DNA from 3 places in the Halobacillus sp. HZG1 genome. Region 2 is predicted to be linked to each of the others. Evidence: riboswitches for the same ligand, from Rfam matches in the RefSeq annotation. Region 2 holds a riboswitch; each other region holds the start of a gene.

Region 1 (10,686 bases), on a different contig from region 2:
GTAAACGGGAACAACAATAAAATGAGAATGATAAAAGGAATCGCTCTAAATATGTTAACGATAGAAGCAGTGATCCAATTCAATGTTTTGTTTGCCCAGAGACCCCCAGGGCCGGTCAAATAAAGAAGTAGTCCCAATAGCAAACCTAAAACAAACGTACCTGCGACAGAAACCAGAGTCATGTAGAGGGTTTCATTTGTAGCTGTAATCATGTCTTCCATTCTTACGTTCGGGAACCATTCATTAAACATGTGGATTCACCTCCACTTCTACAGATGTTGATCCAATATAATCAATGGCACGCTCGACTTCTTTTTGATTTCCATCAAACTGTACAAACATTGTTCCATACGCACCCTTTTGCGTCTGGGTGATTTTCCCATGCAGAATGTTGACATCTACTTCAAACTTCCTGGATAAATCGCTGATGAGTGCTTGATTTGTACTATCTCCGACAAAATGAAGACGGATAATTTCTCCAGATCGGTAATTATCTTTGATCAACTGCAGGGAGGTCTCTTTTTCCGGATCTCCCATCACTTGATCCACAAACTTCTTCGTTACCGGTTTTTTAGGATGGAGAAAGACATCCAACACTTCCCCTTGCTCCACAATCTTCCCTTCTTCCATAACCGCCACCTGATGACAAATTTTGCGTATTACATGCATTTCATGTGTAATCAGAACGATTGTAAGGCCGAGTTTTTCATTAATATCCACAAGGAGATCAAGAATCGAATCAGTGGTCTCTGGGTCCAAGGCGGATGTAGCTTCATCACACAAAAGAACTTTAGGGTTGTTTGCAAGTGCTCTGGCTATCCCCACCCTCTGCTTTTGTCCGCCACTCAATTGAGATGGATAAGAACCTCCACGTCCTTTCAATCCCACCAAATCAATCAATTCATCGACTCGTTTCTGCCTCTCAGCTTTAGGGATACCGGCAATTTCCAATGGAAAAGCGATATTATCATGAACGGTTCGCGACCAAAGCAAGTTGAAATGTTGGAAGATCATTCCAATTTCTTGTCTTGCCAACCTTAATTTTCCTTTACTCAAAGAAGTGAGTTCCTGATCATCGACAAGAATGCTTCCTTCTGTGGGGTCTTCCAACCGGTTCAGTAAACGAATAAATGTACTTTTACCGGCACCGCTATAGCCGATCACCCCATAAATTTCCCCTTTGTTAATGTTAAGACTTAAGTCATCCACAGCTCGTACATCCTGATCTTTCGTGTGGAATATCTTTGATAGTCCTTTAATTGTAATCATGATGATTTCCCTCCACTTCCAAAAAAACGCCGCTCTGTTATGAGAACAGAGCGGCGTTTTTAATCATACCTAAAAATCTGTTCTCTCATCTGTCAAAGTTTTTTACTTTGCAGGAATTGGCACCTGAGCAAAATAGTTCTGCCGGTTGCCGGGCATCATCGGGCCAGTCCCTCCGCCACTCTGGATAAGAGATTTTAGTCTATTAAATTATTATTACTTTAACTCGTTTAAGTAGCACAAAGAGGATTGTAGCACCGTACGAATTTTGTGTCAACTCCAAAACAGATTGTTCAGAAAATAAAGTCGATCAATTATAAACCAAAACAGCAAATATTCACGCGATTTACACAATAAAAAAATCCCTTCTTTAAATAGAAGAGATTGATCGCGTTTACATTTCTCATCTATCAAAGTCAAAGACTTCGCAGGATTTAGCACCGTGCAGTCTACCTGCCGGTTGCCGGGCATCGTCGGGCCAGTCCCTCCGCCACTCTGGATAAGTGAAGATGTCGATATGAAATTAATAATTATGTTAGCATGGGACATAGATTAGCGTCAATCCATAACTTCGCCAGATACAAAGGAGAATGACATTGAGTGAACAAGCCCCTTTATTTGAACTGCCTTATATTAACGATCAATCTTCAATCTATAAACTGGAAGACGAACTAGGGAAAGTTATTGTCTTGACCTTCTGGGCCTCCTGGTGTCCAGATTGCGGGAAAGATTTACCTATGAAAGAACAACTGTTCAAAACGATGGATCATGAAAAAGTAGCGATGCTGACGATCAATGTTTCTGGAAGAGAACGGAAGATAGAGGAAGGTCTCGAATTCACCGAAAAGTTTTTAACGCAGCCTACTCTTTCTGACGAAGGACGTTACGTTTATGACATGTACAATTGTGATGGCGTTCCTTCCACCATCATCATCGATCAACAAGGTAATATCCATGCGAATTTTGGTGATCAGTCCTCCTTCTTAGATATTGTAAGCAAACTAGGAGAAATTGTATGATATTCAAGACTAGAAAAAACAGGGAAGACTCTGGAGAGTCTTCCCTGTTTTTTATTATAGAATAACTTCCAAACCATATTTAATAAGAGAAGTTTTCAATTCTACAGTAGTGGTCATTTCCTGGGAAATACATACACTATTCAACAAAACCAACGACTTTCTCATACATATAGGAGACAGATTGAAAAGCATATATCTTTTCCTCTACCTCCCCATCCCTCGTCACTAGCAGACACGGGACACTTTTAATCTTATAATACTGCATCCATTCAGGGTGCAGAGAAGCATTCATTTCCTTAAAAACTCCCCGATCAAAGACCGCTTCAAGTGTTGTAAGCATTTGACGTGCTAAATGACACGTTGCGCAAAAAGGGCTGTGAACGAAGGTGAGGGTCGTTTGTGGAGCATCAAAGTGCTTCTTTACTTCTGGTGATGTTTTTATTTCCTCCACAGCCATCCTCCTATATTAAATAAATCGATTTTACGTTGAAATGTCTACTAAGTAAGGCTCTTGCTAATTCAGCTTCCGGCGTAGCTGCTACTTCTCTGAAAGCCTTATCTATATAGATATGTTCGGCGTGAGGAAGCTCTTCCGTCAATTGTTTTCTTAATTTGTAGCCAGAGTCATCTTCGTCCACGAGAATATACACGGTCCGATCATCTAAATTGTGATCAAAAATCATTTCTTCCATCCGCTCGATTCCTAAAGTCCCATGGGTGCAGATGATTTCAATATCTTCATCAAGGACCTTGTTCAACTTCTTTTTATCCGTGATTCCTTCAACAATGACGATTCGTTCTCCATCCATCTTCATCACCTACTATATAGAAACAGACCATGCCTCTCAGGCATGGTCTGAACATGATTAAGATCAAACGTGATCATGTCAGACAAGGATTCTTAAAGCCCTGCCTGTCCAATGCACTATCCTTAGTCTTCATCAATCATTGCTTCATATTCTTCCGCAGTCATCAAATCATTGACCTTGGAGTTGTCACTTGGTTCAACAACAACCATCCAGGCTTTATCGTAAGGAGATTCATTAACAAATTCCGGACTGTCTTCCAAGTCTTCATTAACTTCGACAACCTTACCACTAAGAGGAGCATAAAGTTCAGAAACTGTCTTCACAGACTCTACACTGCCAAACGGCTCATCTGCTTCCAGCTCATCCCCGACTTCTGGAAGTTCTACGAATACGATATCTCCAAGTTCTGATTGCGCGAATTCAGTAATACCGACTCTAACTTTTTCCCCTTCTTCTTTCACCCATTCATGTTCTTCAGAATAACGCAGGTCTTTAGGTACGCTCATGTCAATTACCTCCAAAATAATAATTATAGTTCAACAACTAATATAAACATAAAAGCTATAGGCTTCTATTCCCAATAATGTGCTCACTGAGCCCAAACATTTTCAAACTCATCCTGCTTAAACCCTATGGTTGTTTTTTCACCATCAGTTAGGATGGGCCGCTTTATAAGCATTCCATCAGATGCCAACCACTCAATCATCTGTGCTTCATCTGCTTCTTTTAGCTTTTCCTTCATATTCAGTTCTCTATACTTTTTCCCACTAGTGTTAAAGAATTTCTTTGCAGGTTTGTCACTAGTAGAAATAAAGCTCTTCAACTGCTCTTCTGAAGGGGGATGATTGACAATATGTACAGATTCGTAGTCAATCCCTTCCTCATCCAACCACTTTTTAGCTTTTTTACATGTACCGCAATTTGGGTACCAATAGAAGGTTAAAGACATCTTCACACCCTCCTTCATTCTTGTTGTCTAATATTTTATCACAACGAAGGCGAAGATTTCATTTATTTCTAAGATTGTCTTCATATTCATCTCATGCTCTTCCATAATCCTCCCTTTAGTTGAAGACTCAGTTTCGAGGTGTTTGTGTGAGTTTAGGGCTCCGGGAAAAGGTTCGTCTTGCTCCATCGTCCAGACACTCGCGTCATAAGCAGAACAGCAAAGGAATGAAAAGCACATTCCTTTGCTGTTCTGCTTATGACAGTCGTGTCTACCAGGACGATTCCGCATTTGAACACTTTCCATGGGGCGGGCGGTGAGCCTCCTCAGGCTAAGCCTTCCGGGGTCTCACCTGTCCCACACGTCCCATAGGAGTCTCACCGCGCTCCCGCGGAAAGCGAGATATTCCCCTCCGCCCCCATACACTCAACATAAGTCTCGAAACTGAGTCCTCCACAATCCTGCCATATTGTTTAAGATGAATAGAGCAAAACGAAGGCCTGCACCTTCGCGTTTCGAAAGTGCAGGCCCTGTGTGACATTCAACCTTATTTTTTAAACCGTGTACTTTTCAGCTTCAATCAATGCTTTTGCAATCTCACGCTTCTTAGGAATAACATTTGTAGGTGTATGACGTGTCAGTTTACGCATAGCACCTAGCATCATTCTTAAAGAATCCCCGGATTCCGCTGCAATCAATGTTTCTTTCGCATGTCCTTCGATTCGATTGAAGGCTTCCTGCACATACACTTGTGTATAGAGGAGTTTCTGTTTGTTCTTCTCTTCACCTGATTTATTGATTGCTTTCTCCGTACGAAGAACGGCAGATTCCATGTTATAAATCTCGCCTACTATATCCGCGATATTTACAAGAAGTTCTTGCTCATTTTCCAGTTTCTCTCCGTATTTCTGTGCGGCAAGACCAGCAGCAAGGAGACCAATCTTCTTCGCATTTTTCAATAAATATTTCTCTTGTTCCAGAACTTCCACACCCGGTTCTTCCGGCATCATCATCATAATTTCTTCTTGAAGGGCTTGTGCTTGCTGAAGGAGAGGCAACTCGCCTTTCATTGCTTTCTTCAACAGTGTACCTGGGACGATCATACGATTGATTTCGTTCGTACCTTCAAAGATTCTGTTGATTCGGGAATCACGGTACATTCTTTCTACTTCGTATTCAGCCATAAAACCGTATCCACCATGTATTTGTACAGCTTCGTCCACAGCAAAGTCCAGAAGTTCTGTTCCAAACACTTTGTTCAATGAACATTCAATTGCATATTCTGCAATGACTTTAGCAACGGCAGCGCCATCTTTCAGCTCTTCGTCAGACAATTTACCCATGCTTTGTTCGAATAAACCTACCGTACGATACACGGAGCTCTCATTTGCATAGGTGTTGGCTGCTACAGAACCGATCTTTTCCTGAATTAATGGAAAGCTTGCGATCGGAGTCTTGAACTGTTTGCGGTCCTTGGCATACTTGACCGAAAGCTCAATTGCTCGCTTAGAACCACCTACTCCGCCAATCGCCAGTTTGTAGCGACCGACATTTAGAATGTTGAATGCAATGACATGCCCGCGCCCAACTTCTCCAAGAACATTCTCCACAGGGACTTCCGCATCTTCTAATATCAATGTACGAGTGGAAGAACTCTTAATTCCCATCTTTTTCTCTTCTGGACCTGTAGATACGCCTGGATAGTCACGATCCACTATAAACGCCGTGAACTTATCTCCATCGATCTTGGCGTATACGACGAACACATCAGCGAAGGCAGAGTTCGTAATCCACTGCTTTTCTCCATTTAATACATAATGAGTACCAGCATCATTTAACTTTGCTGTCGTTTTTGCTCCAAGAGCATCGGATCCTGAACCTGGCTCTGTTAAAGCATACGCAGCAATTTTCTCCCCTGTAGCAAGCAATGGAAGGTATTTTTGTTTCTGTTCTTCATTACCGAAGAAAACAATCGGTAGAGAGCCTATGCCCACGTGAGCACCATGGGTAACGGAAAAGCCTCCAGCACGGGAAAACTTTTCAGTAATCAATGAAGAGCTGATCTTATCTAACTGAAGTCCACCGTACTCTTCAGGTACATCAGCACCTAACAATCCCAACTCTCCCGCTTGCTTCAAAAGGGCTACGGAATGTTCAAATTCGTGGTTTTCAAGGTTGTCAATTTTTGGAACAACCTCACCAAGAACAAAATCTTCCGCTGTTTTAGCAATCATTAAATGTTCATCTGTAAAATCTTCCGGTGTAATCACATCTTCTGCTGCCAAATCTTCGACAATGAATCCTCCGCCTTTAATCATCTCTTTCAAATCGCTCATCTTTCTGTTCCTCCCCGAGTTAAATTAATTCAAATACTCCAGCGGCTCCCATACCGCCACCAATACACATAGTCACAACACCGAATTGCTCATTTCGTCGTTTCATTTCATGGATCAAACTTAATGTAAGCTTTGTTCCTGTACATCCCAGCGGGTGACCCAAAGCGATCGCCCCACCGTTTACGTTTACTTTATCTTCATCTAATCCAAGTTCACGAATGACGCGAAGGGATTGAGATGCAAAGGCCTCATTCAATTCAAAGAGACCAATGTCGGATAAAGAAAGACCAGCCATCCGCAGAGCCTTCGGTACAGCTTCAATCGGTCCAACTCCCATGATCTCAGGCTCGACTCCGGCTACTGCGAAGGAGCGGAATTTGACTAGAGGTGTAAGACCCTCAGCTTCTGCTTTTTCGCGGTCCATAACCATAACAGCTGCTGCACCGTCACTCATCTGTGAAGAGTTTCCCGCTGTTACAGAACCTGTTGTTGAGAACGCAGGCTTCAACTTGCCAAGTACATCTTGTGTAGTACCTGCGCGAACTCCTTCATCCATAGAGAAGAAGCTTTTTCTTACTTTTACTTTATTGTCTTCTCCAAGCTCACGGTTCGTCACTTCAACTGGAACGATTTCATCCTCAAATTTCCCTTCCTGAATCGCTCTCGCTGCACGTTCATGACTCTGTACCGCAAATGCATCCTGATCTGCTCTTGATATTTCAAAACGATTCGCCACTTCTTCAGCGGTATGCCCCATAGACATATAATACTCAGGAGCATTCTCGACCAATTGAATATTCGGCTTAATCACGTGACCTCCCATAGGGATGAGGCTCATAGACTCCGCACCACCTGCAATGGCTGTGTCACTGTGACCAAGCATGATTTTTTCTGCGGCATAAGCGATACTCTGCAAACCAGAGGAACAATATCGGTTAACTGTAATCGCTGGCACTTTATGATGAAGTCCGGCAAGGCCTGCGATATTCCTCGCCATGTTCATTCCTTGTTCTGCTTCAGGCATCGCACATCCAATGATGACATCATCGATGTTGCCCTCATAATTGTTGGCTCTTTTCAATGTTTCCCTAATTGTCAAAGCGGCCAGATCATCGGGACGCGTATGTGCAAGTGACCCTTTCTTCGCCCGACCGACTGGTGTACGAGCTCCTGATACGATAACTGCTTCTTTCACGGCTCTTCCCCCTCTTTTTATTAACTTAATTACGTAGCGGCTTGCCTTTCATAAGCATGTGCTGCATACGAGCTTGAGACTTCGGCTCCCCTACAAGACTTAAAAAGGCTTCACGTTCCAGATCTAATAGATACTGCTCATCTACGAGCGTTCCCTCTTTCAACTTTCCGCCTGATAGAACAAAAGCTAGTTTTTCTGCAATTTTAAGATCATGTTCACTGGCATATCCACTTAGCGCTAGTGATTTGGCACCTAGAAGCATTGTGGCATAGCCCTGCTCACCAACTACCGGTATTTTCGTACGTTTAGGTGCCTGGTAGCCTGACCTCGCCAGCCCGAGCACTTTTTGTTTCGCATCATGGAGGAGATGGTCGCCGTTGACACTAATGGCATCCTGCTGGTCTAAGAAACCATTCTCTTTCGCTTCCTCTCCTGAAGTAGAGACTTTAGCCATAGCTATTTTTTCAAACACACTGTTGGCAACCTTCTGCAGATCAAAATCAATGCCATTAGGTATGTTTCTTAAGTGCTTCATATAGAGTTCTTTATTTCCACCACCACCAGGAATTAGACCGACACCAGCTTCCACGAGACCCATATAGGTTTCCTGTGAAGCCTGGATAGCATCAGCAGGCAGACAAACTTCCGCTCCCCCGCCAAGAGTCATTCCAAATGGCGCTGCAACAACAGGCTTATCTGAATATTTCATTTTCATCATACTGTCCTGGAAACTCTTTACGACCATTTCGATTTCAAAGAAGTTGTAATCCTGAGCTTCCATGAGAATCATTCCAAGGTTGGCACCAACACAGAAGTTTTTAGCCTGGTTGCCGATGACAAGGCCTTCGAAGTTCTCATCTACATGATCAACCGCAAAATTGATCATCTGAATAATATCAAGTCCAATGGCATTGCTTCTAGAATGAAACTCCAAACCAGCGACCCCATCGCCAAGATCAATTAAACTGGCACCAGCATTTTTCTTTATGACTTCACGCTCTTCTTTCAGGCGTTTAAGGTTGATGACTTTTTCATTAAAGGACTGCTGTTTGTATTCTCCTTCATGATAGAAGTAAACGTTTCCATTTTTCTTCTTATAAAATGTTTCGATTCCATCATCCAGTATCTTCTCTACCCACGTTGGAATCGTCTCTCCTTCTTTCTTCATACGCTCCACAGATGCTTTCAGGCCGATACTGTCCCACATTTCAAATGGACCAAGTTCCCAGCCGAATCCCCAGCGCATAGCTTCATCAATAGACGGTACATCATCAGCAATTTCACCATACAATTCTGCTGAATAGAGAAGGACTGGTTTTACCACGGACCACACTAAGTCGCCAGCACGGTCACCTTCTGCATGTACGAGCGTTTTCAATTTTCGCTGTGGGCCTTTTTCCTGTTTCGCCATTTCAGTGGCTTTGGTCTTCAACTTGCCACGTTTTTCGTATTCAAGGGTTTCAGGGTTAAGCTGCAGGATTTCACTTCCCTTTTCACCTTTCTGCTTAAGGAAGAAACCTTGCCCACTCTTCGATCCCAGCCAACCTTTATCAAGCATTTCTTTCATGAAGGAAGGAATTTCGAAAGCTTTTTTCTCTTTTCCTTCTACTTGGTCGTACACATTGTTGGCTACATGGATGAACGTATCTAAACCAACAACATCAAGCGTGCGGAAGGTTGCGCTTTTTGGCCTTCCTATCATCGGTCCGGTGACTGAATCCACTTCACCGACGGAGTATCCTTTTTCAAGCATTTGCTGAACGGTCACTAATAGACCGTACGTTCCAATTCGGTTAGCAATGAAGTTAGGCGTGTCTTTCGCTTCAACAACACCCTTGCCAAGAACATCTTCTCCAAACTCTTTCATGAATTGAAGCACATCTGGACTTGTATGCTTCGTAGGAATCACTTCTAATAACTTCAAATAACGTGGCGGGTTGAAGAAGTGTGTACCTAGGAAATGAGATTTAAAATCCTCACTGCAATCTTCGGACATGGCTTCAATTGAAATTCCAGAAGTATTGGAACTGACAAACGAGCCTTTCTTACGGTGACGGTCTACGTCAGCTAATACTATTTTCTTGATATCAAGATTCTCCACGACTACTTCAATGACCCAGTCGACTTCTGATAAACGTTCCATATCATCTGTGAAGTTTCCGACTTCAATTAGATTAAGATTTTGTTTACTTGTTAGTGGTGAAGGTTTTTGTTTAAGCAGTGCTTTTTTATTTTCAGCAGCAATCCGGTTTCTCACGGCTGGATCTTCCAGCGTAAGCCCCTTTTTTGCCTCTGCATCAGTTAGTTCGCGAGGGGCGATATCCATCATCAATGTAGGAATACCTACATTCGCTAAATGGGCGGCGATTCCTGCGCCCATTACTCCAGATCCAAGGACGGCTGCCCGCTTGATTTTGTGATTCATTACATTTCCCCCTATCTCATTTGAATGAATGCTCATTCATTTTAAAGCCAAAAAAATAAGTACGGCTAATTCGTATCTATGTATAATATAAAATATTTTCAGACATTTCGCAATCCTTTTCTCCATAATTCTGTAAAATCTTCTCTTGAAATTCATTTGTTCCTGTATTTTATGCACAACCTCATAAAAGGATGCCCGCAAATATGCGGGCATCGAATTACTTTCCAAATACACCTTTTAGTACAAAGGCGACGTTCGCCGGTCTCTCAGCGAGCCTTCTCATAAAATACCCATACCAGTCATTTCCATAAGGAACATACACTCGCATTTTATACCCTTCTTTTACTAACTCTTCCTGTCTTTCCACTCTGATTCCATAGAGCATTTGAAATTCAAATTGTTCTTTTGAGATATCCTTTTCTTCTACAAGCGATTTCGTGTATTCGATCATTCGATCATCATGACTGGCCACAGCTGTGTAGTTCCCGTTCAGCAAATGAATCCGGATGATCTTCTTCAAATTCTCATCTACGTCTTTCTTCTCGGGAAAAGCGACTTTCGGTGACTCTTTATAAGCGCCTTTAACTAGTCGTAGATTCGGATGGTATTTGTCGAGTTCTTTTATATCATCAACGGTTCGGTATAAATATGACTGTAATACGGTTCCTATATGCTCATAATCCTCTCGCA
Region 2 (10,686 bases):
ACGTTACAAAAGTTAGACGGCAAGACGCTTGCCGAAATGATCTTGCAAGGAGCTCATCATTTAAAGCAGAACTCACAAATGATTGATGCTTTGAATGTTTTCCCTGTACCGGATGGAGATACGGGGACGAATATGAATCTGTCCATGACTTCTGGAGCTGAAGAAGTTCGGAATGTGGACCAGAATCATGTAGGAACAGTGGCCCAATCTTTATCCAAAGGTCTCTTGATGGGAGCACGTGGAAACTCAGGTGTTATCCTCTCTCAAATTTTCCGTGGTTTTTCAAAATCGATTGAAGACAAAGAAGTCATCACAACCAAAGACTTTTCAGAAGCTCTTCAAGGCGGGGCCACTACAGCATATAAAGCTGTCATGAAACCTGTGGAAGGAACTATTCTAACTGTAGCAAGAGAAGCTGCTGAAGCATCTGTTGAGATTGCTGAAAAAGAGGATGATTTCATTCCATTCATCGAAGGAGTCGTTCAAGCAGCGAAGAAATCACTGAAGAATACACCAGAATTGCTTCCAGTACTGAAGGAAGTTGGTGTCGTGGACAGTGGTGGACAGGGCCTTGTCACGATTTATGAAGGTTTTCTTGCCAATTTAAAAGGTGAGGAACTTCCGGATCTCGAGGATACTGTATCGATGGATGACATGGTCAACGCAGAACACCACAAGCTGAATCAGGACTTCATGAACACAGAAGACATTGAACTTGGCTACTGCACAGAATTCATGGTGAAATTTGAAGAAGATAAACTTGCTGAACACCCATACGATGAAGAAGCCTTCCGTAATGAGCTCAGTGAAATGGGAGATTCTCTGCTTGTCGTTTCTGATGAAGACTTGATCAAAGTCCATGTTCACGTGGAATACCCAGGAGAAGCCATGACCTTGGGTCAAAGGTACGGCAGCCTTGTTAACATGAAGATCGAGAATATGCGTGAACAGCATACATCGATTGTTGGTGACAAAAAGAAAGCCAAGCCCAAGTCAGAAGAAAAAGCTGAGTACGGAATTGTGACCGTGAGCATGGGAGACGGAATTAAGAAGTTGTTTGAAAGTCTTGGAGCGACTGTCGTTATCCAGGGTGGTCAAACCATGAACCCAAGTACTCAAGATCTATCAGAAGCGATTAAAGAAGCACATGCGAAACGTGTGCTCGTCTTGCCGAATAACAAAAATATCGTCATGGCTGCTGAACAAGCAGCAGAATTAGCGGATGTAGAAGTTGCTGTTATTCCATCAAAAACGATTCCTCAAGGGATGAGCGCGCTTCTTGGGTTCAACCCGGAAGCAGATCTTGATGCGAATAAAGAGGAAATGCTCAACCTCATGTCTGAAGTGAAAACAGGACAAATCACTTACGCCGTTAGAGATACGCAAATCGATGGTTTGGACATTTCCAAAGGCCACTTCATGGGAATTGCTGATGGTAAAATCTCTGCCACTGATAAAGATGCTTTGACGACTGCTAAAACATTGTTGAACCAAATGATTGACGATGATGAAGATGAGATTCTGACTATCTTGACTGGCGAGGAAGCCGACGAAAAAGAGGTAGCAGAACTTGAATCATTCATCGAAGAAACGTATGAAGATTTAGAAGTGGAAATCCACAATGGTGGACAACCGATTTATTCTTATATCTTTTCAATCGAATAAAACACGTACACAAACGCAGCTCTTGGGGCTGCGTTTCTTTTTATGCTTGTTTTCGAACCATCTTGACTCGAAGGTGGTTTCGAATAGAAAAAACAACAATCAAGAGATACCCAAAGATCAGTGAAGTGTACACAAAAGTTAAAACTGAATCGCTGATTTGGATCGAAGACAGTAAAGTTCTCGTATTTGTAAGGATGATGAAACCTCCGGCTAATACTCCTAGAACAGAAGAGGGAAGGGTTTTGACAAGCCAAGCGGCAATGGGAGCGGCTATGACACCACCGATGACGAAAGATGATATCAGCAGCCAGCTGAATTGATCATGCCCTAAAAAAATCAAAAATCCAGCCGTTGCTGAAATCGTTACCAGGAATTCGCTAGTATCCACGGTTCCGATGACTTTCCTTGGAGCGATACCTGATTGAGAAAGAAGCGCGGGTGTATTTACCGGTCCCCAGCCGCCCCCGCCGACACTATCTAAAAAACCGCCTGCTATACCAAGAGGTAAGAGGAAACGTTTATTTACGGACTTCTTTTCTTTGATATGTGTATTTTTCGAAAGGAATAGGAAACGGAAAATGATATAAATTCCTAGTGTGAGTAGGAATATGGATATGTAAGGTCTAATGAATTCCCCTGATATGTAGCTTAAAAATGCTGCTCCTAGGAAGGCGCTGATGGCACCAGGAACTGCGATGATCATGACAAGGCGTTTGTCTACATTGCCAAACTTATAGTGGGAAAAACCAGAAACAGCTGTTGTGGCAATCTGTGACATATGAATGGAAGCGGATGCTACAGCAGGAGCTAGTCCATAGGATAAGAGAATCGTGGATGAACTAAGCCCAAATCCCATGCCGAGTGCACCATCCATCAGTTGAGCAGCAAATCCAATAAGAGCGAAAATCGTCAGTTTCTGCAAAGTGTACCACTCCTTTTATACCGTTCAATTGTTTGTGAATATACATTATTCCTATGCATCTACTTGGTTTTATGATCAAAAAAATAACCCCCATCTGAAAGAAGGGGGAGTCATCCACACCTTATCTTTCAGCCTTCTGGCTGCTGGAATGAGCACCCTCTTACAGGTTGCTGCGGGATCGTCAGACCAGGTTCCTCCCCCGACTCTTCATAAGGATCGTATGATTTTTAAAAGAATAATTCTTAAACTAACGGACATGGTTTTATTTGTCAATCATATAGTTTAAAAAAACAGAAAATTTTTGATTTTCCTAAAAAAGCATTGACATATGATGATAACGAGCATAAGATTTGTATCAACTTGTTTTTCAGAAAATTTCATAGCTTTTCTTATCTAGAGAGGTGGAGGGACTGGCCCTTTGAAGCCTCGGCAACGGATCTATACAGATACTGTGCCAATTCCAGCAAGCGGTAAGCGCTTGAGAAGATAAGAAGAATATAGTTTACATGTAGATGTAAATGCCTTTCTTCTTATCGTGAAGAAAGGCATTTTTATTTTTAGAAAGGAGGAGGAGATGAAACAACCACTCGTAACGTATCAATCTTTTCACAATCCATTTGAAGGTGATCTACCGAAAAATAATGATACAAAAGGAGCTGCAGAGGTCATTCGATGGGCTTATTCTCAGTACGAGGATATCGTGTATGCCTGCAGTTTCGGTGCAGAAGGAATCGTTCTCATTGATTTGATTTCCAAGGAGAAGCCGGATGCCGAAGTCGTTTTTCTTGATACAGACCTTCATTTTGAAGAAACTTATCAGTTGATTGAAAAAGTGAAAATGAGGTATCCGAAGTTAAATATAACGATGAAAAAACCTGGGATGACGCTGGAAGAACAAGCGGAACAGTATGGCTCCGCCCTATGGAAGCGGCAGCCGGATCAATGTTGTTACATCCGTAAAATTAAGCCACTTGAAGATGCTCTCAGCGGCAGAAAAGCTTGGCTGTCAGGCCTGAGACGTGAACAATCCCCCAGCCGTCAGAAAACGAATTTCGTGAACAAGGATGAGAGATTTAAATCTATAAAAGTATGCCCTTTGATTCATTGGTCATGGGAAGACGTATGGCAATATATCCGACTAAATAGGTTGGACTACAATGAATTACACGATCAGCATTATCCTAGTGTCGGCTGCATCCCATGTACCGCCCAGGCATCAGATGATGGGAGATCAGGCAGATGGAAAGGGTTCAATAAAACCGAATGTGGATTACACACAGCGGAATCTTCAGAGAAGGAAAAATCTTAAAGGAGGAAAAGGCATGTCAATCATAACCCCGCACGGTGGAGTGCTTGTAAACAGGTGGAAGGAAACGAGACCAGAGGAGCTGCCGGAAGATATCATCGAGCTTGATTCGATGGCATTAAGTGATGTTGGTTTAATTGCGAACGGAGCTTATAGTCCCTTAAAAGGGTTCATGAACAAGGAAGATTATGAATCTGTCGTCGAAACCTTAAGGTTAAAAGATGGCACTCCGTGGAGTATTCCGATTACGCTTCCGATCTCAGAGGAGCAATCCCGGTCGCTTGGAAGGAAAGCCCAGTTAGTCAAGGACGGGATTGTTTATGGGACGATTACAATAACCGATCGATTTAAACCGGATAAGAAAAAGGAAGCTCAAAACGTGTACTTAACGACAGAGTCGGCTCATCCTGGCGTGAAAAAATTATTCGAACGAGGAGACTGGTATGCTGCAGGTGAAATCGAAGTATTTCATAAACCTCCTTACGAACATGGAAAGTCATTTTACTTAGATCCAAAAGAATCAAGGGAGCTTTTTCAACAATATGGTTGGAAAAAGGTCGTTGGGTTTCAAACACGAAACCCTGTCCATAGGGCTCACGAATACATCCAGAAAGCTGCGCTGGAGACGGTGGATGGATTGTTTTTAAATCCGCTGGTCGGCGAAACGAAAAGTGATGATATTCCCAGTGATGTCCGGATGAAGAGTTATCAAGTTCTTCTTGATCACTATTATCCAAAAGAACGAGTCACCTTGGCTGTCTTCAATGCGGCCATGCGGTATGCAGGTCCTAGGGAGGCGATCTTTCATGCAATCGTCAGAAAGAATTTCGGTTGCTCTCACTTTATTGTAGGGCGAGATCACGCAGGTGTCGGTGATTATTATGGTACGTACGATGCGCAGAAAATCTTCAGCCACTATAAAAGTGGGGAACTTGGTATCACACCACTTTTCTTTGAACACAGTTTTTATTGCAACGCTTGCGAATCGATGGCTTCCCATAAAACCTGCCCCCACGATAAAGAGGATCACATGATCTTATCAGGAACGAAAGTAAGGGAGTTGCTGCGTAAAGGAGAAAAGCCGCCAAAAACGTTCAGTCGTCCTGAAGTGGTGGACGTCTTAATTGAAGGGCTGCAGAAAGACACAGTAGAAGTGAAAGGGTGAGGTCCATGAACAAAAATTTGACCTGGCATGAGGCATCCATTGGGAAAGAAGAGTATCGCAGAAAAAATGGGCACCAAAGTGGAGTGCTCTGGTTTACAGGCCTCTCGGGCTCAGGTAAATCAAGCATTGCCAACCAATTGAACAAGGTCCTGTACGAAAAAGGCATCCAAAGCTATTTACTTGATGGTGACAATGTGAGACATGGACTGAACTCAGATCTCGGGTTTTCAGAAGTAGACAGGGAGGAGAACATCAGACGGATCGGTGAAGTCGCTAAACTTTTTGCGGACAGTGGAACCATCGTTTTAACAGCGTTCATTTCTCCTTATCAAAAAGACCGGGATCTTGTAAGAGCCTCTATACCGGAAGGGGATTTTATTGAAATCCATGTCGACTGCCCTGTGGAGGAGTGTGAAACCCGTGATCCGAAAGGGCTTTATAAGAAAGCGAGAAACGGAGAGATCAAGGGATTTACAGGCATTGATGCGCCTTATGAAAAACCGCTTCAACCGGAACTCGTGCTTGATTCTAAAACGTTTAGTGTGGAAAGTTGCGCGGAACAAGTGTGGAAGCTTTTACAAGATAAAAAATGGGTGACATGAAAGGGGTCGGAAGATGACAAACGTTTATATTGTGGGAGCGGGTCCGGGAGATTACGACCTGATCACAGTGAAAGGGTTAAAAGCGATACAAAAAGCAGACGTCATTCTCTATGATCGCTTGATCAATCAAGAGCTTCTGGATGAGGCGAAGGAAGGTGCAGAACTTGTGTTTTGTGGGAAACGTCCGGACCATCATGCCCTTAGTCAGACAACCATCAATCACCTTTTGTGTAAATATGCGCGGAAAGGAAAAGTGGTCACTCGTTTGAAAGGGGGAGACCCATTCGTATTCGGACGCGGAGGGGAAGAAGCGGAAGAACTCGCCAAAAGAAACATTCCTTATGAAATCGTACCGGGAATCACTTCGGGAATTGCAGCGCCTGCTTATGCTGGCATTCCTGTGACCCACAGGGACTACAGTTCTTCTGTCGCTTTCATTTCAGGTGTCAATAAGCAAGGCGGCGATGAAGAGGCTTATTGGGAGCGGGTCTCTAAAAGTATGGATACCTTGTGCATTTATATGGGAGTAAAGAAATTGCCGCTCATTTGTGAACGACTTCTGAAGTACGGAAGACCTCTTCATACACCTGTTGCCCTGGTGCAATGGGGTACAACAAAGGAGCAAAAAACGGTGACAGGCACGATTGAAGATATTGTCGAAAAATCAAAGCGTATTGAGAATCCTGCAATGATCGTCGTTGGAGACGTAGTCAGGTTACGAGAACGTCTCCAATGGTTTGAGTCATCTCTGGAAGAAAATCTTAAGGAAATAGCCACAGGTGTTGTATGAAAGTAGGGGTAACATGGAAGCCGTTTTGTATGTAAGTCATGGGAGTAGAAAAAAGCAAGCGAAAGAGGAAGCCATTCACTTTTTGAACCTTGTTCAGCGGCAGGTCAACTGCGAACTCTCTCATATTTGTTTTCTCGAGTTAGCAGATCCTGATGTGTTGGAAGGCATTCGTAAACTTGTGGAAAAAGGGGCAGATAGGATTGTCATTATCCCTGTACTGCTACTGAGTGCCGGCCACTATTTCAAGGATATTCCTCATGAGATGGAGAAAGCTGAATCCATCTATCCAGACATTTCGATTACTTATGGTCAAACGCTTGGGATGCAGGAACGAATCACGGATGTACTGGTGGACCGGCTGAAAGAACTGCCGACCGAAATGGATGAATCAGCCAATGTTTTACTTGTGGGAAGAGGGAGCAGGCATCCGGATACAAAAACATCCATCGAATGGATTGCTGGTGTGTTGAGAGAGAAGGGACGGATTCAACAAATTCAAACCTGCTACCTGGCTGCACTTTCTCCTCGATTTCAAGACGCGTTTGAAGAATCGCTAAGCAACTATTCTAAAACAATTGTGGTCCCCTACTTATGGTTTACAGGCCTCCTCTATGATTCTTTGGAAAAAAGCGTGGCGAACGCAAAAGAGAAAGGACATCATGTCTACCTCGCTTCTTATTTAAATGATCACCCAAATATGGTTCAATCCTTGGTTGACCGAGTCAATCAAGCTTTAAGCAAAGGGGTGGAAGAGGAGAGAATTGTGAAATGATATCGCTATCGGTTGATGTAGAACAGAAGAAAGTCATCATCATTGGAGGAGGCAAAGCAGCAGAAAAAAGGGCGAAGGTATTCCTACGAGAAAAGGCAAAAATTACAGTTGTCAGCCCTGCAGTCACGGAATGCTTAAAAGAGATGATCAAGAAGAAGGAGATCCATTGGTTGAATCGTCATTTTGAAAATGGTGATGTTACGAGCGCATTTCTATTAGTTATTGCGACGGATGACTGCGAGACAAATGACAACATCGCCTTGCAAGCAGGGAATGTGCCCCTTGTGAACAGAGTAGATGGGGGGAAGGGTGGAAACTTTCATCTTCCTGCACAATTTTCCCGGGGGAAACTAAACGTATCTGTCACCACCCAGGGAGCTAGTCCTAAGCTCGCAGGACGCTTGCGTGAAGAATGGGAAAAGCAGTTCCCTCCTGCCTATAAGGATTATGTGGATTTTTTATATGAATGCAGACAAATGCTGAAGGCCTCTCCTTTATCTAAAGTGGAGAAAGAGATGTATCTGGAAAGAATGCTTGATCCCTCTTATTTAGAACGGGAAAAACAATGTGTCATCAAGGAAGAAATACATACCAAAGGAGGAGGAAGCCTTTGTCGGGACTAAAAGGAAAAAAGGTTGGCATTGCGGCAAATCGCCGTTCGGAAGCGATTCAAAAATTAATAACGAACATGGGTGGAAAGCCTTTTGTTTTTCCATTGCAAGGAGAGCAGCTGCTGGATGAAAAAGCATCCCGCGCTCATGTAAAAGACTACCTTCATCAATCGTTTAACCGGGTCATACTGACGACAGGTATAGGCGCTCGGACGCAAGGAGATGCCGCAATAAAAGAAAGGGTAGACGGGAAATTTCTTCAGAAGCTCGAAAACGAGTCTCTTGCCATCCGGGGTTCGAAAACGCTGGATTGGTTAAAAGCCAATGATCTATTTCCTGATGTAATCTCTGCAGACGGAACGATGGAAAATCTATTGTGTCAAATCCCTGTTGTAGATCGAACAAAGAACCAAGAAATCTTTCTACAGACATACAATGAAGATGAAGAATTTTTAGTAAGAAAATTAGAGGAGAAAGGATACAGGGTTTACAGAGCTAACCCCTACAAGTTCTTACCACCTGATCCTGTTGTCGTAGAAGACTTAGCCCTCCATATCGCAGACGCTCAACTGGATGCGGTTGTTTTCACAAGTAAAACCCAGGTGAAAAATTTATTTCATCAAAGCAAAAGGTTGGAAAATGTTGTGGAAGCTTTCCAACATCATGTCCAGGCGGTAGCTGTTGGTAAAGTAACCGCTCAGGCTCTGCATGACCGAGGGATTTCTTCGGTCATTCAACCCGAGCGACCGAAGATGGGTGCGATGATTGTGAAGCTCGATCATTATTTTCAGGAGCAATGGTTGAATCAATAGCTATCAATATGGAGGTGTCAATGTTGAATCTTGATGTCAAGAACAGTCCATTTGATCAAGAACAAACGGAACAATTGAACCGTTTGCTTCTAACAATGGATGACCGACAGAAAATATGGCTGAGCGGTTATTTGGCCGCCTTTCAGAACTCTCCTTCCCTTGCTGTAAAGAATCACCAAGGAGAAGAAAAAGCAGTGTCTTCCCGGAAGGTGACCCTTTTGTATGGATCACATACCGGAAACTGTCAGGCCCTTGCGGAAGAATATGGGGCCAAGTTAAAAGAAAAGGGCATGGTAGCCAACGTTCTGGATATGGATGAATATAAGCCGAAAAACTTAAAAAATGAACAGGATCTATTGATTTTGACGAGTACCCACGGAGACGGAGATCCTCCAGATAATGCACTGTCCTTTTATGAATTTCTCTTCAGCAAACGAGCACCAAAATTAGACGGAACGAAGTATTCTGTCCTTGCTCTCGGTGACAGCTCTTATGAGTTCTTTTGTCAGACGGGGAAGGAAATCGATGAACGCCTGAACGAACTCGGTGCTGAGCGTATCCACCCCCGTGTCGATTGCGACCTTGATTATGAAGAAGATGCTGAATCATGGTGGAATGGAGTGCTTCATACATTAGGTGATACTCATGAACAGGTCTCTCCAACGGTTGAAAAAGTCACGTCTGTTACCGATCGTCCGATTTACTCTAAGAAAAACCCTTTTCAAGCCGAAGTGCTGGAGAATATCAATTTGAGTGGACGGGGATCGAATAAAGAGACCCGCCATTTGGAGCTCGACCTGGAGGGGGCGAACCTTGCCTATGAACCTGGGGATAGTCTGGGGATTTATCCGAAAAATGAAGATACCCTTGTAGATGAGCTGGTCGAAGAAATGGGATGGGACCCAGACTTATCGGTCATCGTGAACAAAGATGGGGAAGTCCGGGCATTACGGGAAGCTTTGACCTCCCATTATGAAATTACGGCCTTGACCATACCCTTACTGGAGAAATTAGCGACTCTGACAGAAAATAAAGAATTCAAACAACTAGTGACATCCAGAGATAAAATGAATGCTTATGTATATGGAAGAGACCTGCTTGATGTCGTGAGAGATTATGGACCATGGAAAGCAGGAGCCGAAGCGTTTGTCAGCTCATTAAGGAAGATCCCTGCAAGACTGTATTCTATTGCGAGCAGTTTAAAAGCAAATCCTGATGAAGTACATCTGACAATCGGGACAGTAAGATACGATTCAAATGGACGGAAACGGACAGGGGTCTGCTCGGGACAGTGTGCTGAAAGGACAGAAGTGGGAGATCAATTGTCTGTTTTTGTACAGAAGAACAACAATTTCAAACTGCCTGATGACCCATCCATACCCATCATCATGATCGGAGCGGGAACGGGCGTGGCCCCCTACCGATCCTTCCTTGAAGAACGAGAAGAAAGCGAGAGACAGGGCAGGTCCTGGCTTTTCTTCGGGGAGCAGCACTTTGTCACGGATTTTCTATACCAAGTGGAATGGCAGCGATGGTTAAAAGAAGGCGTCCTAACAAAAATGGATGTCGCTTTCTCCAGAGATACATCAGAAAAAGTGTACGTCCAGCACCGTTTGCTTGAGAACCAGAAAGAATTTTATCAATGGTTAGCATCCGGGGCTTATGTCTATGTGTGTGGGGATGAAAAATATATGGCCAAAGATGTCCACCACACCATCCTTGAGATTATAAAAGAAGAAGGAAAATACACCGAAGAAGAAGCAGAGGAATATTTGAAAGAATTGAGGAAAGCGAAGCGTTACCAAAGAGACGTTTATTAAGGAGAAGAAGGAAGGGAGAGGAAGTCTAGTGGCGGAAAACAAAACCATAAGGCCTGAAGGTCCCCCGGATGATATGGAAAGAATTAAAGAGGAAAGTCGTTTTTTAAGAGGGACGCTCGTTGATAGTTTTGAAGACCGGATCAGTGCGAGTATCCCTGAGGATGATACGAAACTACTGAAATTTCACGGAAGTTACATGCAGGATGATCGTGATTTGAGGA
Region 3 (10,686 bases), on a different contig from region 2:
CCATAGATGGGTTCAATGCTTGCGTGATAGAGAATATGGATCTTGATGGATCCTAAGAAAAAGTCCCTGAGCATGTTGAACACCCCCTCTATCGAAATCCGATATCAATGTACGATACCACGGAGGATTATGCAATAAAAAACGCGCAAACTTCATAAAGTTTGCGCGAATCTTTACATTCTATTTACTTAATGTGTCTACCATTTGATCAATGCTCATTTCATGGGCGATGACACCGTCAATGGTCCAGTGACTCGGGTCGTTCATTTCGTATACCTGGCCATTCTGTGCAGCTGGGGTGTTCTGCCATACAGAGCTGTTTTCGAGAATTTCAAATCCAGGCTCGCCTTCGTTTCCGATGAGGAATACGTGTTCAGCATCCAACTCGCCCAGTTTTTCAAGAGCTACAGGGTTCCATTGTTCGCCTTCTTCGGGGAGACTTTGGAGGAAATCAGGTTTAGCGATGCCCATTTCATTGTAGAAAATTTCGGCGCCGTAACGGTTTTCATCAAAAACATAGAACTGCTCGCCCATCGTCCAGACGAATGCGACGGATTCATCGCCGATGTTTTCTTTGATCGTTGACGAGGCTTTTTCTGCTTTTTGGTCAAAATCAGACAGCACTTGTTCTGCTTCGTTCTGTTTGTGCAAAATTTCTCCCATCGTTGTCAGCTGTTGTCTCCAATCAGCTCCCGTCTCTTCATCAAAGACATACGTTTTGGCAATGCTGGCATAGTCCTCATAGCTTCCATTCTGCAATGCAGAAGGGGCACTGAAGATAATGAGATCAGGGTTTTGCTCAATGGTTTGTTCAACGGGTAAATCCCAGCCGACTTTAGGTACGCCTTCAAGTTGTGGCTGCAGGTAATTCAGGACGGTTTCACCGATGGACCACTGGGCGACAGGCTTTTCGCCTAGTGCTACGAGTGAATCTTCCAGATAAGGAGCAAGAATGCGCTCGGGCTTTTCTTTTAGAGTAATTTCGCCCATCGCATGTTTAAGCGTACGTTCGCTTGTTTCCTCGCTGTTTTCTTCGCTGGCTGCTGTATCTTCAGACTCCCCTTCTGTAGAGGATGAATCCTCATTTTCACTGCTGCATCCTGTTGCTAACAAAACGAGAAGCAGTAAACCGGTTATGTAAAGGGTTACTTTTTTCGACATTTATTTGTTCCTCCTCGGAAGTTTATGATAAGATAATGATAATCATTATCAACGGATGTGTCAAACAAAGATAGATACATAGGTAGAGAGGGTCGCTGGCAGTGGAAGAACGAACAAGAGAAGCGAACAAAGAGTGGAATGAAAGAACGAGAAAAGTATGGCGTGCGGCCTTTATTTTTACGGGTGGCATGATTCTATTAGCTGTAGTGATGGCTTTATCCATTTCTGTCGGAGTGACGGACATATCCCTGCGTACGGTTTGGGATTCGCTTTTTTCTTTTGCCCCTGAGTCTACGAACCATGCCGTCATACGAGAGTTGCGCATGCCTCGGGCTTTAGCTGGTGCCCTTGTCGGAGCATTTTTAGCGGTGTCAGGTGCGGTCATGCAGGGACTGACGCGAAATCCACTCGCATCGCCGTCTATTATGGGGGTCACCCATGGAGCTGCGTTTGCCTTAATATTGACGATTGTCTTTTTTCCTGCCGTCAGTAATATTGGAATGACCACTGCTGCGTTTATTGGAGCGGGACTCGGAGTGATTCTTGTATTTGCGGTAGGGTCCTTTTCCAGAGGAGGTCTGACACCGGCAAAGTTAGCACTCGCTGGTGTCGCTATCGGCGGGATGCTGAGTTCACTTTCCTCGGCTATTTCTTTACACTTTCAAGTAGCCAAACAAATGAGCTTCTGGTATGCCGGCGGATTAGCCGCAACGGATTGGATGTCTGTCCAAATCCTGCTGGTTGCGGGGGCGGTAGGATTGAGCCTGGCTGCCTTGATTTCAAAATCCGTGACGATTTTGAGTCTCGGGGATGAGGTTTCCAAAGGTCTTGGTCAAAATACATTCTTAGTCAAAGCTCTCGGCGTCATCGTCGTTTTCCTATTAACGGGAGCAGCTGTTTCTGTTGCCGGAACGGTCGGGTTTATCGGGTTGGTTATCCCTCACGTGGCGCGTTTTTTTGTGGGTTCCGATTATCGGCTGATCATCCCTGTATCTGCGGTGCTCGGAAGCTTGCTGCTTGTTCTGTCAGATATCGGAGCGAGACTTGTCAATGCCCCTTACGAAACACCGGTTGGAGCCATTACAGCATGCATTGGTGTCCCATTTTTCCTTTACCTTGCTCGTGGTGAAGGGAGGGGGAGTTTATGAGGAAGACACGTTTATCTTTTGTGATGGCCGTGCTGTTTCTTTTCCTAGGCTTGATGGTTCTCATCAGTTTGAACATGGGCGTTGTTAAAATTGCTCCTCTGGACGTTCTGAAAACATTCATCGGGCAGGGGACCGACCGCCAGGAGCTGGTGCTCTTTAATTTCAGACTTCCATCCATGGTCCTCGCTTTATTCGTGGGCGCAGGACTGGCCGTTTCCGGGGCGATCTTCCAGGGAGTCACGCAGAACGACCTTGCCGACCCGGGTATTCTTGGAATTAATACAGGCGCAGGATTTGCTGTCATTTTATATATTTTCTTTTTCCAAACGTCGATGGCGATGGTTACCGGTTTTGGTATATACATTTTGCCATTGTTTGCCCTCATTGGTGCGTTCCTGGCAGCTTTCCTTGTGTATGCGCTCGCTTGGAAAAAAGGGGTTAACCCTATACGCCTCATTCTCGTCGGAATCGGTGTGAATGCAGGTTTCAGCGCAGTACTCATCATTTTTCAAGTGAAAATGAACCCCCAGGATTTTAATCAGGCGCTCGTATGGTTAGCAGGGGATTTATGGATGGGCAATTGGAATCTCGTTTTTGTCATTGTACCACCCATCCTATTGATGATTGCCTGGACCATCTATAGATCTCGAACGTTGAACGTTATGAATTTAGGGGATTCGATGTCGATGGGACTCGGTATTCCAGTGGAAAAAGCGCGGCGGACGTTTTTACTTCTTGCTGTCGGTCTGGCCGGTTTATCAGTGGCTGCAGGAGGAGGAATCGCCTTCCTTGGTCTTGTGGCTCCGCATATCGCCCGCCGAATCGTCGGCCCCGGGCATCAACGGATGATTCCCGCCGCTGCATTGATCGGAGCGATATTTTTAGTCGTGGCTGATACGATTGGGAAAAATATCATCGCCCCGGCAGAGATTCCTGTAGGGATTGTCGTGTCGATTGTCAGCACCCCATATTTTGTCTATTTGCTTATGAAAACCCAATAGAAAAAGGAGTTCACGTCCATGGAAGAGATGTATGATGTAACAGTAATTGGTGGAGGAACCACAGGATTATATGCTGCTTTTTATAGTGGAATGAGAGATTTGAAGACAAAAGTCATCGAGTACCAGCCTCAAGTCGGGGGCAAGGTTTCCTTTTTCTATCCGGAGAAGAAAATCTATGACGTCGGCGGGTTCCCGGGTATTACAGGGGAAGATCTCGTCACAAATGTCAAGGAACAGGCGGAAATGATTGAACCTGCCTTTGTGACAGGGGTGAAAGTGACATCTATCGGTAAAAAAGAAGATGGAAATCTGCTCCTCAAGACAGATGACGGCCAAACGCATCATACAAAAACCGTGATTGTCGCATCCGGTCTGGGCACGTTTGAAATGCAGCCGCTTGAAGTGAAAGGCAGCGATCTCTATGACGGGAAACAGATTCACTACACCATTCAAAACCTGGAACAGTATCGAGGGCAGAAAGTTGCGGTCGTCTCGCAAAACCGTGTCGGCATTGACTGGTCACTCGCTCTTGAAGGGGTGGCAGAAGAAGTTCATCTATTGAATCGCGGGGATGAATTTAAAGCGGTCTATGAACAGGATGTTGAAAAGGTAGAAGATTCCTCTGTTCACATCCATAAAAATAAAAAGATTGAAGAGCTGCGAGGAGATGAAGCTCTCAAAGAAGCGATCCTTCAAGACGGTTCCGTGCTTGAGGTCGATCATATCCTCGTCTATGAAGGCTTGCAAATCGATAAGAGTTTATATGACGAGTGGGGATTGGAAACGGACAAAGGAAGAATCCCCGTTTCGACAGATATGTGTGCGAGTCTGGAAGGGGTATTTGTCGCTGGTGATGCGGCCGTCTATCCAGCGAAAACGATGCTTATCGCTTCCGGATTCAATGAAGCGATGGCAGCGGTGAACAGTGCCGCCAAGCATTTGGATCCAAAAGCGAAGTCGCAAGTGTATAGTACAGTGATTTATAAGCATAAATAAGAAAACGCCGAACGCAGCTTATGCTGATGTTCGGCGTTTTTTTGTGAAGGAAGAAGGACCAGATGCTAATAAAAGCTGAAAAGTCGCTAATTAAAGGCCAGAAGCTGCTAATAAAAGCTATACATTCGCTAATAAGTTTCCTAAGAGAATACTGATAAAAGCACCCTGCCGCTGCTTAAACTTGAGAACATTCGAGCAGGGCGTTATGCTCCGCTTCCATCCATCGCTCAACCTCCTGTTTGTAGAAATGCCTGGGGTTCGAGTTTTTCTAAAGCTTGATGGAAATCGTTGAGTAGATCTTCCGGGTTCTCAAGCCCCACGGATAAACGAAGCAGACCATCAGTTATGCCACGCTTTTCACGCTCTTCTTTTGGCATGGAGGCGTGAGACATCCGTGCGGGATAGGATAAAATTGATTCGACTGCCCCGAGGCTAACCGCATAAACCGGGATTTCCACATGTTTTGTGAACTGTCTTACTGCTTCTTCATCACGCAGCCTGAAGGACAATACTGCTCCAGACCCTTGTGCCTGGTACGTTTGAGTCGAGCTTCCCGGATGGAAACGGAATCCGGGGTAGTAGACGTGTTCTACGAGTGGGTGAACGCTTAATTTCTCTGCGATCTTTACAGCAGATGCTGAAGATTGCGTCATTCGGCAATGTAAGGTTTTCAAGCCGCGAAGCACGAGCCAACAATCGTGTGCGCCGAGAATGGAGCCGAATGAATTTTGCAAAAAACCGAGCTGCTCTGCGATGTCTTCATCGTGGGTAGCGGCAAGGCCTGCCACCACATCGCTGTGACCAGCGATGAACTTCGTTGCACTATGCAGGACAAGATCTGCACCAAGTTCAAGTGGGCGCTGCAGAGCGGGAGTCATGAACGTGTTATCGACGAATGTCCAACAATCATTCGCTTTTGCTAATTTTGCGACGGCACGAATATCTGTGATTTCAAGCGTGGGATTGGAAGGTGTTTCTATATACAAAAGTTTGGTGTTTGACTGAATGGCCGTTGCTACTTCATGGAGGTCCGTCATATCCACAAATGTATGATCGATTCCAAATCTTACGAGAACATCGCGGATCATACGAAAAGTTCCCCCATACACATCCTGTGTGATGACGACATGGTCACCTTTCGATAAAAGCATGAAGGCCGTAGAAATCGCAGCCATTCCAGAGGCGAAAGCAAAGCCGTGACTTCCACTCTCCAGTCCCGCAATGGTGTCTTCCAGTGCTTTTCGGGTCGGATTGCCGGATCGGCTGTAATCATAGATTCCGGGATTGTCGAAATCCTGCTGATGGAAGGTAGATGCCTGCTGAATCGGGACACTGACCGCTCCGTTGTGCGGATCGAATTTATAATCGCTGTGCAACAATCGGGTTTGCAAAGAATGATCATTCATCGGATCGGTTCCTCCTTTGGTAATTGGGCAAGGGAATAGTGAAGATCTTGAATCAAGTCATCGATATGTTCGACACCGACAGAGAAACGGAGCAGGCGGTTACAAACCCCGTAACTGATCCGGGTTTCTTCTGGAATATCAGCGTGGGTCTGGGTCGCAGGGTAGGTGATAAAGCTCTCTACACCACCGAGACTTTCGGCAAAACTAATCAAGTTTAAGTTTCTTAGAAAGGGGTCGATCCATTCTTCGGATTGAAGTCTGAATGATAACATCCCGCCTTTTCCAGGGTAGAAGATATCTGTGACATTCGGGTGGTCCTCCAGGAAGGCAAGCACGGATTTCGCATTTGCTTCATGCTGGCGCATCCGAAGGGGGAGCGTCTTCATCCCGCGCATCACAAGCCATGAATCGAAAGGAGAGAGGACAGCTCCAGATGTATTCTGATGAAAAGCGAGCTTCTCGCTTACGACTTTTCCTTTACTTACAAGGATTCCGGCCAGTACGTCATTATGACCCGCCAAATATTTCGTAGCACTATGGATGACGACATCGGCCCCTTCTGCTATCGGCTGCTGTAACACCGGTGTATAAAGGGTGTTATCAACAAGCAGGAGAAGATTGTGGGCTTTCGTGACTGTTGAAATCTGCTTGATGTCAGCCGTATGCATCAGCGGATTTGTCGGTGTTTCCACATAAATGGCTTTCGTTCGTTCATTGATGTAGGTATGGATGCGTTCAAGGTTGCTGCTGTCACAATAATGAAAGCGAAGGTCGTAACGCTCTTCCATGTGTTCAAATAAGCGGAACGTCCCTCCATATAAATCTTCGGAAACGATGATTTCATCGCCTTTTTTAAAAAGGGAGAGGGCGGTTTGAATCGCAGCCATCCCGGAGCTGAACGCAAATCCTGCATCCCCACCTTCGATATCAGTGATGGAAGACTCCAGAGTTTGACGGGTAGGATTGCCGGTTCGCGTGTAATCAAAACCTGTCGACTCTCCTAAACCGGGGTGGCGGAAGGGGGTGGAAAAATATACAGGAGGGTTAATCGCCCCCGTAGGTTCATCCCGCTGGTTCCCGGTCTGAACGAATTTCGTATCCGTATGCGGACACATAACAACACATCCTTTATTAGTTAATGGTTCAATATCCAACGCCTTGATAAAATCTAAAAAGGGAAATAAAAAAAGCCTTCTTGAAGAAGAAGACTTTTGTGGGTACGGTTCTTCTTCTTATCTTTCAAGTTGGATAAAACAACTTGTTGGAGTTAGCACCTTCCTGGTAAAACCAGGGGTTGCTGAGGCTTCGTCGGGCCAATCCCTCTGCCTCTCATGATAAGAGATTCAATTGTAATTTTTTCTAATTGCTGAATACTCTACACTACTCAGAAAGTTTTGACAATATGCTGACAAGAAATTTTTCCGAAAACTTTTTTGGGATGAGAAAAAAGCCTCCTTCTAAAAGAGGAGGCTTAGATGGGTGGGTTTTGCACGCCGGATTCGATATAGCTGCGGACGAGCAGCCATTCGTCACCCTGTTTTTCGAATGTATCAAAAAAGAGGTTGGATGTTGGCAGGAGTTCTCCGTTTAACCGGATGGAAATCCAGAAGGCGGCAAGCTGGATGTTTTCATTAAGCATGGTCACGGAATGGTCGGTGTAAATCCAGTACATATCCTGGTCCTTGAAATGTTCGAAGGCTTGATGCCATCCCTCCATCGACTCTTCATACGAGTAATCCACTCTTTCCCCATGACGGATCTCTCTTGCAACGAGGGCTTGTGATGTCACTTTTTTCAAGTAATCTAAATCTTGTTGGCTTGCTCTTCGTTTGTACTCTTCATAAAAGGTTTGAAAATCCATATGTATTCCTCCTCTACCTCAATGGTTCGACAGAGGAGATGGGAATCCTGTCAATTAATGACAGATTCCTAAGTTGTAGAGAACTGTTTTGACTTGTAGAGCAAGCGTACCGATCCAGAGCAGGTGAGTGATGGCATTCATGCCGTACCATGTTGTCTTTCTCTTCATTTGTCCGCGTTTTTTATAAAGGATGGCCACCAAGGGAATAGTCATGACAGTAAAAATAGCCGTCAAGCCGAGGAGTCCTTTGTAGTCGCGAATCCAGATAAAGTCATTGAAGAGGGGGATGATGATCGTTGGAGTGTAAATGACAGATAGGAAGTAAACTCCGATGGACCAGGAGATGACCATGAACAGCAGGTTAATCAGAAGTGGGTATGTTTTCACGCGTACACCCCTCCATTTTATTAATCCGATTTGTTTACTCGGGTTAATGTTATCCTACGTTCAATAGTCGAAATTGTCAATATATTATCCGTGTTCCTTTTGGTGGGCTTTCTTTTTCTTTAGATAATCCTCATCTTCACGGGCCAGCACCCATTTTTCCTCGAAAATTCTTGCGGATTCTGCTTTCTCGTTGTCAATGTCGCGATCATTCACTTCTCCGTTTTTGTCATATTTTTTCCCTCCTTTATAATTCGCGTATCGCCGCGAGCGTGTGTAGCCCATCTGTAGGAACTTCCGGGCCATATCCATGCCGACGAAGTCATCCGCTTCTTTGTAGTCGAGAAACATCTGATAGATTTTATCCGATGATTCCCGGGCGATTTCCGGTGTCTTGAAGCGCCAGTGAGCCAGGATTTCACTTTTATATGGTTCTACGAGCAATACCCCTTGTTCGCCACGTCCGACGCGGTACTTCTCGGGATTTTTGCGGAAGTCGATATTATCAAAATCGAGATCATAATCAAACGCCATCTTCATACTTCCTTTCTGTGTTCTCGACACCGAACATATTAAGTTCAAGGTCCTGTGAGAGCTTTTTTATCAAGGCACCTCCGGCTGTACTGTTCCCTTTTTCATCAATGGCCGGTCCTACCACGCCGATTCCCATACGTCCAGGGGAGGAACCGATGATGCTTCCAGATACTCCACTTTTACAAGGAAAACCTGCTTCCACTGCATAGTGCCCGGATGAATTATACATCCCTGATGTCATCATGATTGCCTTCACTGTGCGTAAGTGGTGGGAGGGGATCAGCTTTTCACCTGTTTCAAGGTCCAGTCCTCCTTTTGCTAAAAACAGACCCACGCGGGCGAAATCGTGACAGCACATCATGACGGAATTCATTCGGAAATAAAGGTCGAGCGCCTCTTCTACATCCGTAACCAACGTACCGGTACTCTCCATGAAGTAAGCGAGGGAGCGGTTCCGTGCACCGTTCGCCTTTTCGGCCTCATATACTTCCTTGCTCATTTCTAGCTGCTCATTATTCGTTACCTGACGCAGGAAATCCATATAGCGATGGAATCGTTTATCAACGGTTTGTCCTTTAATCAACGCAGCAACAGCTATGGCTCCTGCGTTGATCATTGGATTGAAAGGTTTACTTGTATCATAAGACTCAAGCTGGCTGATGGAATTGAAAAAATCACCCATTGGTTCCATGCCTACTGTTTGGAATACACGCTCTTTTCCGAAATCCTGTAAAGCGAGCATAAGGCCGATAATTTTTGAAGTGCTCTGCATCGGAATATATTTGTCATTATTACCGGCTGAAAAGCACTCTCCGTCTGTTGTGATGATGGTCACACCAAGGTAATCCTTGATGGTTTCGTCGTATTGAGGGAGACTCATGTTGACACTCCCGGATGAAGCGAAGGGGCGGCTGTCTTGAATAGCTTCTTCGAGATAATCCTTCGTCAGTTCCTGCATATCTTTGCTCCTTTTCTATAAGAAGTTCTAAGGGATCCATGGAATATGGTAGTTATGTACCTTTTTTAAAAAGCGGATAAACAAAAAACGGCCCCCCACGAGGTGGGTGCCGTTGTGAGTTATTCCTGTTTCAAGTAGCGGCGGTCTTTGAGGAAGAGGCGCCAGAAAAGGTAGAAAGCTGGGATGAGAATTCCGAATCCGACGGCATAGACAATCAGCATCTGATAGAACGTATCAGGGTTTGTGAACCCGTCTGTGATGGTAATATCCGGATAAATCAAGTAAGGCAGGTGTGCGGCCCCATAGGCATAAATTGCGACGGCATATTGTAAGCCAACCATGATGACAGCGGGGCGTGCCAGTCCCCGACGGCCGTCTTTTTTTCTGATGAAGAGAAAGCCATAACCGATGAGAAAGAATAGTAGAGATAAACCGAACGCCACCCAGTGCTCCTGGATGTTATCAACGATCCATGAAGCCTCATCAGGGAATGTGCCGATCGTCAACATGGCAATCGCGATACTGACAGGTCCAAGCCAAAGGGAATGCTTACGGAAGGTATCGTACGCGTTCCAATCTTCTGCTTCTTTAGCGTAGTCCATCAGGAAAATGGCGGAGATGAAAAGCTCGGTCGATAATCCGAACAAGATGTGCATATACAAGGTCGGGTGGGTGAGCAATTCTCCGTACTCCAGGCGGGGGTAGCCACTTTCAAAACTTACAAACCCCCCTAAAGTAATCGGTAGAATACTTACGAGAAGTGCCGGAATGATCAATCCGGTAAAACCGGAAGTCAGCCGGAGCAGGTCTTTGTATCGATCAGCGTGATGCTGAAAAACCATGAACGTCGTGCGGATCGTCAAGAGCAGCACCCCGAGTCCGACCGGGACGAGCAGAACATTACTGAGCAAGGTTGTAGCGAACGGGAAAAAAGTGACGACAGATACCACGAAAATGACGAGAAAGACGTTGGTCACTTCCCATGTGGGAGAAAGAAAACGGTTGGCGATTTGGGAGGCACTTTTTTCTTCATTTTTTCCATAAATCATGCCCCAGAATCCGGCGCCGAAGTCGAGAGACCCGAGGATGGAGTAGACGAAAAGCAAGCTCCACAAAATCGTAATCGCTAATGTTGATGCTTCCATAGGTTGTACGTCCTTTCTGGGATGATGTTTTCTTACGCTTCCCGCGCATCCAAATCTTTACGGACCGGGTTCCGTTTGAAGTAATAGCGCAT

What was found. A riboswitch is a leader RNA that binds a small molecule or an ion and turns the genes downstream of it on or off. The one in region 2 is predicted to bind S-adenosylmethionine.
Region 1: linked by a shared signal. The riboswitch ahead of VKA52_RS12450 (methionine ABC transporter ATP-binding protein) and the one ahead of VKA52_RS20575 (phosphoadenylyl-sulfate reductase) in region 2 are both predicted to bind S-adenosylmethionine.
Region 3: linked by a shared signal. The riboswitch ahead of VKA52_RS02170 (methionine biosynthesis PLP-dependent protein) and the one ahead of VKA52_RS20575 (phosphoadenylyl-sulfate reductase) in region 2 are both predicted to bind S-adenosylmethionine.

Annotation. Positions count from the first base shown of each region.
Region 1 covers NZ_JAYLVQ010000065.1:26,910-37,595, reverse strand. Annotated here, with positions in the region: gene VKA52_RS12455 (methionine ABC transporter permease) at 1-251, opposite strand, end outside; gene VKA52_RS12450 (methionine ABC transporter ATP-binding protein) at 244-1,269, opposite strand; SAM riboswitch class I at 1,352-1,460, opposite strand; SAM riboswitch class I at 1,667-1,772, opposite strand; gene VKA52_RS12445 (TlpA family protein disulfide reductase) at 1,863-2,285, shown strand; gene VKA52_RS12440 (thioredoxin family protein) at 2,422-2,736, opposite strand; gene VKA52_RS12435 (toprim domain-containing protein) at 2,747-3,094, opposite strand; gene gcvH (glycine cleavage system protein GcvH) at 3,217-3,600, opposite strand; gene VKA52_RS12425 (arsenate reductase family protein) at 3,684-4,043, opposite strand; gene VKA52_RS12420 (acyl-CoA dehydrogenase family protein) at 4,595-6,376, opposite strand; gene VKA52_RS12415 (acetyl-CoA C-acetyltransferase) at 6,396-7,571, opposite strand; gene VKA52_RS12410 (3-hydroxyacyl-CoA dehydrogenase/enoyl-CoA hydratase family protein) at 7,597-9,996, opposite strand; gene VKA52_RS12405 (proline dehydrogenase) at 10,214-10,686, opposite strand, start outside.
Region 2 covers NZ_JAYLVQ010000086.1:284,896-295,581, reverse strand. Annotated here, with positions in the region: gene VKA52_RS20585 (DAK2 domain-containing protein) at 1-1,665, shown strand, start outside; gene VKA52_RS20580 (sulfite exporter TauE/SafE family protein) at 1,706-2,587, opposite strand; SAM riboswitch class I at 2,706-2,803, opposite strand; SAM riboswitch class I at 2,974-3,080, shown strand; gene VKA52_RS20575 (phosphoadenylyl-sulfate reductase) at 3,162-3,896, shown strand; gene sat (sulfate adenylyltransferase) at 3,910-5,058, shown strand; gene cysC (adenylyl-sulfate kinase) at 5,064-5,660, shown strand; gene cobA (uroporphyrinogen-III C-methyltransferase) at 5,674-6,450, shown strand; gene VKA52_RS20555 (sirohydrochlorin chelatase) at 6,464-7,222, shown strand; gene VKA52_RS20550 (NAD(P)-binding protein) at 7,219-7,845, shown strand; gene VKA52_RS20545 (uroporphyrinogen-III synthase) at 7,833-8,645, shown strand; gene VKA52_RS20540 (assimilatory sulfite reductase (NADPH) flavoprotein subunit) at 8,669-10,465, shown strand; gene cysI (assimilatory sulfite reductase (NADPH) hemoprotein subunit) at 10,494-10,686, shown strand, end outside.
Region 3 covers NZ_JAYLVQ010000021.1:13,365-24,050, forward strand. Annotated here, with positions in the region: gene VKA52_RS02140 (PadR family transcriptional regulator) at 1-74, opposite strand, end outside; gene VKA52_RS02145 (ABC transporter substrate-binding protein) at 181-1,161, opposite strand; gene VKA52_RS02150 (FecCD family ABC transporter permease) at 1,350-2,309, shown strand; gene VKA52_RS02155 (FecCD family ABC transporter permease) at 2,306-3,310, shown strand; gene VKA52_RS02160 (NAD(P)/FAD-dependent oxidoreductase) at 3,329-4,306, shown strand; gene metC (cystathionine beta-lyase) at 4,534-5,712, opposite strand; gene VKA52_RS02170 (methionine biosynthesis PLP-dependent protein) at 5,709-6,827, opposite strand; SAM riboswitch class I at 6,942-7,053, opposite strand; gene VKA52_RS02175 (flavoprotein) at 7,184-7,573, opposite strand; gene VKA52_RS02180 (hypothetical protein) at 7,628-7,960, opposite strand; gene VKA52_RS02185 (DUF4385 domain-containing protein) at 8,045-8,491, opposite strand; gene glsA (glutaminase A) at 8,481-9,449, opposite strand; gene VKA52_RS02195 (cytochrome d ubiquinol oxidase subunit II) at 9,569-10,594, opposite strand; gene VKA52_RS02200 (cytochrome ubiquinol oxidase subunit I) at 10,627-10,686, opposite strand, start outside.